Regions from separate parts of the Roseateles sp. SL47 genome, predicted to be linked through region 2. Evidence: riboswitches for the same ligand, from Rfam matches in the RefSeq annotation. Region 2 holds a riboswitch; the other holds the start of a gene.
The links. A riboswitch is a leader RNA that binds a small molecule or an ion and turns the genes downstream of it on or off. The one in region 2 is predicted to bind cobalamin.
Positions count from the first base shown of each region.

Region 1 (4,188 bases), 950 kb from region 2:
CTGACGGCGTCCGCCATAACCGAGCCGCGCACGCTGCGCGGTCAGGCCGTCCTGCATCGCTTCGGCCAGCACCGCCTGCATGCGGTAGGCCAGGGCCATCAGATCCAGCAGCAGGGCCGGCACATGCAGCCGGCGCAGCAGCCCCAGCAGATCGCCCAGCGGCGTGGTGAGGACCAGCAGCAGCAGGGTGGTGCACAAGGCTGCGGCACGGCTGACAATCATGGCCACCTGAGGCAGCAACTCGGGCGCGAGCCGCCAATGCAGACCGCTGTTCCCAGGAGCCAGCGTCACCAGCATCGTCAGGCAGGAGATGCACAGAAAGCCCAGCGGCGCCAGCGCCACTTTCAGATAGGCCTGCATCGGAACGCCCGCCGCCACCACAGTGAGTGTGGCCATCAGACCCGCGAGCGCGAGGGTGGTCCAAGGGGACGCAGCCAGCCAGGCCGCCGCCATGGCGCCGCCACAGAACAGGGCCTTGGCCGACGGCGCCAGGGGGCGCCACCGGCTGGCATAGGCCAGACGCTCAATGCTCACGGCGACCGTTCTGAGTGGGCGAGGGCATTCCTTCAGCGTCGACATCGGGCCGCCGGTCATGGGCCACGGAGATGCGCAGCTCCGCTGCGGCATCGACCGCATCTGCCGTATTGTCCGTAGCGGTGGCCGTACCCACCACATGGCCAGCAGTGGCAGCCTTTGCCGCCGCCGCACGTGCCCGCGACAGACCCAACCAATAACCGATCACCCCGGCGCCCGCTGCCGCCTGCAACGCAAACAGCAAGGACGCGATTTCATTGCTGGACGGTTCCAGCACCGGGCTGAACCAGGGTTTGTAATCCGGTGCGATCTGCGTGATGGCTTGCTGGGCACGGCTGTCCGCCCCTTCAAACAGCTCCCCTTCCGCGCCGCTGGCATTCGCCGGAGCCTTGCTCACCCACATCAGTGGGAGCGCCGTCAGTGCAAGCACCGCTGCCCACATCGTCCAGGTCGCGACCCGGCTCATTGGGGTGGCCGGCGCCTCGCTCATCGTCTCACTCACGCCATCCGATATCGGTGGGCGGATGCGCTGGCTCATGGTGCCGCCCTCCGCGCATGGGCCAGCACCGGCATGAGCCGCAGCTCACGCGCATTGAATTGCGCCATGGCATTCACGACCAACACCGTCAACAGCCCTTCGGTGATGGCCAGCGGCAGCTGGGTCAGCGCAAAGATGCCGGCGAATTTTTCGAAGGACAGCAGCACACCGCCCACCGGGTCCGGAAATGCCAGCGCCAGTTGCAGCGACGTGGTGACATAGGTGGCGAGGTCCCCCAGGCAGGCCGCCAGGAAGACGCACAGGCTGCGCCCCATCCCCAGCGCACAGCCCAGGCGGAACACACCGTACGCCACAAAGGGCCCCACGATGGCCATCGAAAAAACATTCGCCCCGAGCGTGGTCAAGCCGCCATGCGCCAGCAGCAGGGCCTGGAACAGCAGCACCACAAACCCCACCGGCACCATGGCCGCAGGCCCGAACAGCAGGGCCCCCAACCCCACGCCGGTGGGATGCGAACAACTGCCGGTGACCGAAGGCAGCTTCAGCGCCGACAGCAGGAAGGCAAACGCGGCACTGACGCCGAGCAGCATGCGGTGCTCGGGATGGGCGCGCAGGCGGCGGCCCATGGAGGCCAGGCCCCAGGCCAGAAAGGGTGCGGACGCCACCGTCCACGCAAGCGCATGCTTGAAAGGCAGGAAGCCCTCCATGATGTGCATTCGATACCTCCCGTCGAATGGTTCAAACTCGACACCAATCACGGGAGCTACGGCGGCAACATCAGCAACCACAAGGCCATCAAGGGCGGTGCGGTACCGACAGCGGCTTCCCTCGCCCCGGGGAATGGTGCTGACATCTCGCCATCGGGCCGGTATTCTGGCTCGCCGTCATCCTTGCCTGCGCCTTCCCGTGACATTCACAGTGGCTGGTATGCAGGTTCGTCTGGCTTACAGCAGCGGGGGCTGCACCGGACTGGTGGTGGGGCCTTGCGATCCCACCACGTCACCGGTTTCCCGTTTAACGCTCTTCCCCATCGGAAAGAACGCACCCAAGGCGAGGCGGATGTTAACCGCTTCGGGCGGTGGCGGGCATCTCGATCAACCCGCGACGCGGAATTGCTCGGTCACCGCCGCACCTTCCATGGCCGGGTCCGACACTGACGGCTGGCCGGTCTCGATGTGGCCCGCAAAGCGGCGCAGGAAGTCCGCCTGGCCGCCCACACGCACCGAGACGTCATACCAGTGGGCGCTGGTGGACACCGGAATCCGCAGTACGCTGCTGCTGCGTGACGGCACATTCACCGTCTGCGCCGGGACTTGCCGGTACTTGTTGTGTACCAGGGTGAAGCTGGCAGCCACCGGGCCGGTGTTGGTGAGCGTGAGCACCAGTTCACCGCTGGCCGGCTCGGCGCGGGCTCCCACATCCGGGTTGGGCTGGCCGGCGGCGGCCGCGCGTCGGGCATTGCCTGCCAGGTGGCGATGGAAGCCGTTGGGGCCCATCACCCACAGGTCGTAGGCACCACTGCTGGCCGGCGTGAAGCTGCCGGTGAGCTGCTTGCCCGGTTCCACCGTGTAGCGGCGTGGCAGCTCCGGGAGACGCAGGCGGTCGTACACATGGAACACCGCAGCGGCGCGGCCGGTGTTCTCGAAGTTCAGAGCGACGGTGGAGGCCCCCAGCGCGGCGGCCGGTGCAATCCGGGCGCTGACCTGCAGGTCATAAGGCAGTGGCCGTGCGGGCCGCACACCCGTGGCCTGGCTCGGTGCAACCACGCTGCCGGGAAGGACCGGGGTGGTGGTGCCGGGCAGCGCGCGGGCCCGGTTTGCCAGTGCGATGGTGGTGGGCAGCTTGGAGAAGAATTCGCTGTCCTCCGGGTCGGCGAAGTTGAAGCAGGAGGTCAGGTCACCGGCCACGGCGCGGCGCCAGGCGCTGATGTTGGGCTCCATCACGCCGAAGCGGGCCTCCACAAAGCGCAGGAAGGAGGTGTGGTCCGCCACCTGGGAGTTCACCCAGCCACCCTTGCTCCAGGGTGAGATCACATACATCGGCACACGCGGGCCCATGCCGTAGGGGCGGTGCAGGGTCTGCGGTGCGGAGCCATTCAGAATCTCGTGGTACTCACCGGTCGTGTCCACCGTGGAGGCACCCGCGAGCAGGGCCTTGGCGGGGTCCGCATCCCAGGCCACATACGACGGTGCGGCCGGGGGCGGCACATGGTCGAAGAAGCCGTCGTTTTCATCGAAGTTGACGAACAGCACGGTCTTGCTCCAGACCTCCGGATTGGCGGTCAGCGCATCCAGCACCTTGGCGGTGTAGTCCGCGCCCTGGGCGGGGCTGGACGGGCCGGGATGCTCGGAACCCTCGGCGGTGGCCACGATCCACGACACCTGCGGCAGGCGGTTGTTCAGCACGTCCTCGCGCAGCAGGTCCAGGTCGCGCGTGGAAATGCCGCGGTCTTTCAGGGCCTGTGAATATCCCGGGCGCTGATACCAACCGTCGCGGAAGACCTTGAAGCCGGCCAGCGAGTTGTCCGTGAAGTTGTCGTCCATGTTCTGGTAGACCTGCCAGCTGATGCCGGCGGCCTGCAGACGCTCGGGATAGGTCGTCCAGGTGTAGTCATCGGCGGGATTGGCGTTGAACCAATCGTGGCTGTTGTCGGTGGACGGGCCATTGCCTTTGCGCAGCGGGTCATTGGTGCCGGTCCAGAGAAAGAGCCGGTTGGTGTTGGTGCCCGTCTGTGTGGCGCAGTGGTAGGCGTCGCAGAGCGTGAAGGCATTCGCCAGCGCGTACTGGAAGGGCAGGTCGGCCGACTGGTAATGCCCCATCGAATGGTTCTGCTTGGCGCGCGGCCAGGCATTCATGCGGCCCTGGTCCCAGGCAGCCTGGGCATCGGTCCAGGAGTGGGGCGTGCCGCTCACCCGCATCACCGAAAAGTTCTGGGTGGTGTTGAGGTGGAAGGGCGCAATCGCCGGCACGGCGGTGCCGGCCACGGTGGGTTGCGTCCAGACGGTCTTGCCGACGATGCCGGCGGCCGGTTGATCCGCGACCGGGATCGGGAACGGATCGGCAAAACCACGCACGCCGTTGAGCGTGCCGAAGTAATGGTCAAACGACCGGTTCTCCTGCGTCAGGATGACGATGTGCTCCACATCCCGGATGGT
Region 1 is NZ_CP113068.1:402,261-406,448, reverse strand. It holds gene OU995_RS01635 (CbiQ family ECF transporter T component) at 1-534, opposite strand, end outside; gene OU995_RS01630 (energy-coupling factor ABC transporter substrate-binding protein) at 524-1,072, opposite strand; gene OU995_RS01625 (energy-coupling factor ABC transporter permease) at 1,069-1,749, opposite strand; cobalamin riboswitch at 1,879-2,097, opposite strand; gene OU995_RS01620 (phosphocholine-specific phospholipase C) at 2,128-4,188, opposite strand, start outside.
Region 1: it holds a riboswitch for cobalamin, as region 2 does, so the genes downstream of both, OU995_RS01625 (energy-coupling factor ABC transporter permease) here and OU995_RS05955 (TonB-dependent receptor domain-containing protein) in region 2, are expected to answer to the same signal.

Region 2 (4,188 bases):
CTGGATGCCATCCATCGTCTGCACCACCTGGCCCACCATCTGCCCGCCCTGCTGGGCCACGCTGGCCGCTTCATGGGCCAGGCTGCGGGCCTCCTGGGCGGAGGAGGCGCTCTGCCGGGCCGAATCGGTGAGCTGATGCATGGCCGCCGAGGTTTCCTCCAGGTTGGAGGCTGTCTGCTCGGTGCGCGCGGACAGGTCAGTGCTGCCCACCGCCACCTCCCGGCTGGCCTCGGCGATCTGGTCGGCACTGTCCCGCACGGCCGACACCGACTGATGCAAGGCCTCCCGCATACGGCCCAGGGCCCGCAGCAGATCGCCCAGTTCGTCGTGGCGAGTGGCCAGCGCCACACGGGTGAGGTCCCCATTGGCAATCCGGTCGGCGGTCTGGGAAGCCTCCCGCAAAGGATGCGTCAGGGACCGGGTCAGCACCCAGCCAATCGCGGCCCCCAGCCCGATCGCCACCGCCACCATGATCCAGATGGCCCACAGCACCGATCGATAGCTGCTCAGGGCCAGCTGATGGGCGTCTTCGGCGCCATCACCATTGATCTTCACCAGCTTGTTGAGCGATTCCGTGGTGCTGCGAAAGGCAGTCCGGGAGTCGCTGCGCTGCAACACCATGGCCTGCTCCCGTTCGCCCGCCGTCAACAGGCTAACCAGCCGGTTCTGCACCTCGCGATACTGCGCGATCTGCTTCTGCAAGCCGTCGAACACGGCACGCTCTTCCGGGCTGCTGACCCGGGCGTCATAACGCTTAATCAGATCGGGCATCTTGCCCCACTGGGTGTCCATCCGCGCGGACTCGTCCTTCAAAGCCTTGGCATCGCCGCCCAGCAGCATCTGCAGTTCCGCGCGGCGCACCTGGTTCAGCGCCTCGTTGATGGCGCCCAGCTGCTGGGTGCTCGGCAACCAGTTGGTCGCCAGGTCTTCGACCTTCTCATGGACATCTCCAACACGAGTCACCGAAAAGATGCCCATGCCCAGCATGAGCAAGAGAAGCAAGGTAAACCCCAGCCCCAATCGAACCCCTACGCGCAGATCGGACAGCAGACGCATGTCAGCACTCCCCGGAGTTGGAGTGCCCAAGCTACCACAGGCCTGGCCGGACGGCATCCTCAACCAGACTCACCAAGCCGCGACAATGCGGGGCAAGGAGGCAGGACTGCTTCTCCGGTGCTGGGTCGCCAGTGCCTTCAAAAACCACCGGCCCGCGCCGGACACAAGTACCCCCTTGACGGCAGGTGTACGCTGATAAGAGTTAAATTGCTGGGTTTTCCGGCATTGATCTGCCGGGCCGCTGTGACGATGGAATTGGGTTAGGACGATGGCTGTTGTGAATCACTGTGAAAAAATCCCCTTGGGCTCCCAGGGAGCGCAGGAGTGGGAAGTGGTGCAGTTGCCGTCCCCGATGGGCGATTTCCAGGCCCGTGCCTTCCGCAGCCCCACCACCGGGTCGGAGCACCTGGTGTTGTCGGCCGGCCCGCTCAAGGCCCGTGGCGGTCTGCTTCGCCTGCACAGTGAATGCCTCACCGGTGATGTCTTCCAGTCCCTGCGCTGCGACTGCGGCCCGCAACTGCATGCCGCGCTGGAGCTCATCTCCAAGGAAGAAGGCGGCGTGGTCATCTACATGCGCGGCCATGAGGGCCGGGGCATCGGCCTGGTGGAAAAGCTGCGCGCCTACGCCCTGCAGGAAGCCGGTGTGGACACCATCGATGCCAACCTGCAGCTGGGCCACGCCGAAGATGCCCGCGACTATGCCGATGCCATCGACATCCTCTGCATGTTGGGCATCAGCAGCGTGCGCCTGATCACCAACAATCCACAGAAAGTGGATGCCCTGGTGAAGGGCGGCATCGAGGTCGAGGCGCTGGTGCCCATCCGCATTGCGCCCAATCCCCACAACGAGCGCTACCTGGAAACCAAGCGCAAGCGCATGGGCCATTACCTGGAATGAGGCTGGAATGAGGCCGGCGTAAGCCTCGCCTTGGGGGGCTGCGGTGGCGCCCGCGCCACATCGGTCCGGCCACGGCCTCGCTATCATCGCGCCCGTTGGTGCTCGCGCCCGGCTGTCCGGCCGGCGCAGTTCAACGGGAATCAGGAAGGGCTCCAGGCCGCACCCGCGCCAGCCCCAACCTGAGCTGCCCCCGCAACGGTAAGCAGACCGCGCGCCCCTGGTGGTCGCGCCGCCGTCGTCCCTGGCCACTGGAGTCATGCTCTGGGAAGGCCGCGATGGTGAGGCGTCTGCCAGCCCGGATACCGGCCAACAGGAGGCCCTGACGCATCCGGTGCATCCGGTGCGCGGGGCCATGTTCGCATCCGGCCGCGGGGAAGCGGCCACCGTGCGCCCTGCTGTACTCCTTCGCTGCATGACACATCCCTCCCTGCGCGCGCTCCCTCGCGCCCTGTCCCTGGCGCTGCCTCGCGTCATGGCCCTGTCCCTGCTCGTCCCGGCCGCTTCGGCACCGCTGTTCGCACAGACCTCCGCGCCCGCCGCATCCGGCACATCCCCCCTGCAACCCGTCATCGTGGTGGGCACCCGCGAGGCCCAGCCGCTGAAGGACAGCGTGGCCGATGTGGTGCTGATTGGCGCCGACACGCTGCGCGACAGCGGCGCCGCTTCGGTGGAAGACGCCCTGCGCCGTTACGCCGGCCTGCAGATCACCCGTACCGGCGGCCCCGGCCAGAGTTCCGGCTACCTGCTGCGCGGCACCACCACCAGCAGCACCGTGGTGATGATTGACGGCGTGCGGGTCGGTTCCGCCACCCTGGGCCAGGCCGCCTTTGAATCGATGAGCCTGAGCGAGATCGACCACATCGAGGTGCTGCGAGGTCCCGCCTCCGGCCTGTATGGGGCGGACGCCGTCGGCGGCGTGATCCAGATCTTCACCAAAAAGGGACGCGGCCCCCTGAACCTCACCGCCCACGTGGCCGTGGGGGACTACCGCTCGCGCGAGAGCGACATCGCCATCAGCGGCGCCCAGGGCGGTTTCGACTATGCCGCCAGCCTGGCCCATGACAGTTCCCGCGGGGTGTCTGCCGTGCGCCCCAACGACGCCTACGGCAACTACAACCCCGACGACGACGGGTTCCGCCGCACCGTGGCCAGCGCCCGCCTGGGCTTCACGCCGCTGGAGGGCCATCGCATCGGCATCAGTGCCACCCAGAGCCGGCTGAACAACCAGTACGACAGCAGCGAATACCTGGCCCCGGACTACCTGCCGGACAACACGCCGGATTTCCGCAATCACCTGGAAACGCGCCAGGTGGCGGCCGACTATCGTGGTGTGATCAACCCGATGTGGACCACCTCGCTGCAACTGGCCCGCAACACCGACGACTCGCGCAGCGGCGGCACGGTGCTGGCCCGCTACGAAACCGACCGCAATCAGTTCACCTGGCAAAACGCACTGCAACTGGCCCCCGGCCAGCAGGTGGTGCTCGGTTATGAGCGGGTGGCAGAAAAGGTGATGGGGGACGTGTATGCCGATGCCCCGGAGCGCACCAACAACGGCTACTTCGCCGGCTATACCGGCGGTTTCGGCCCCGCGTCGGTGGAAGCCAGCCTGCGCAGCGACGACAACTCGGCCTACGGTACCCACACCACGGGCGGCCTGGGCGCCAGTTATGCGCTGAGCTCGACGCTGAAGTTGCGGGCCCTGGCCGGCACCAGCTTCCGCGCGCCCACCTTCAACGACCTCTACTACCCCGGTTACGGCGTCAGCACCCTCAAGCCGGAGCAGGGCCGCAGCGTGGAACTGGGGCTGAATTGGGTGTCTGGCAGCAGCACGGCCTCGGCCACGGTCTATCGCAACAAGGTGCGCAACCTGATCGGCTACGACAGCGACAGCACCGGCACCTCCTGCCCGGATGGCTACTTCGGCTGCGCCAACAATGTTTCGCGGGCGTTGATCAAGGGCGTGAGCCTGCTGGGCGGGCACCGCATCGGCGACCTGAGCCTGCAGGCCACGGTGGACTTCCTGGATGCCCGCGATCGCCTCACCGGGGACCGGCTGCCACGCCGGGCCGCCCATCAGGAAAGCCTGTCGGCGGACTACACGCCCGGCGTGTGGAGCGTGGGGGCCACGCTGACCGAGGTCGGCGCCCGTCCGGACCTCGTCGAACCGCTGGGCGCCTATGCGCTGCTGGACCTGCGGGCCAGCTGGCGCTTCCTGCCCCAGTGGCGCCTGG
Region 2 is NZ_CP113068.1:1,356,116-1,360,303, reverse strand. It holds gene OU995_RS05965 (methyl-accepting chemotaxis protein) at 1-1,056, opposite strand, end outside; gene ribA (GTP cyclohydrolase II) at 1,391-1,954, shown strand; cobalamin riboswitch at 2,034-2,280, shown strand; gene OU995_RS05955 (TonB-dependent receptor domain-containing protein) at 2,367-4,188, shown strand, end outside.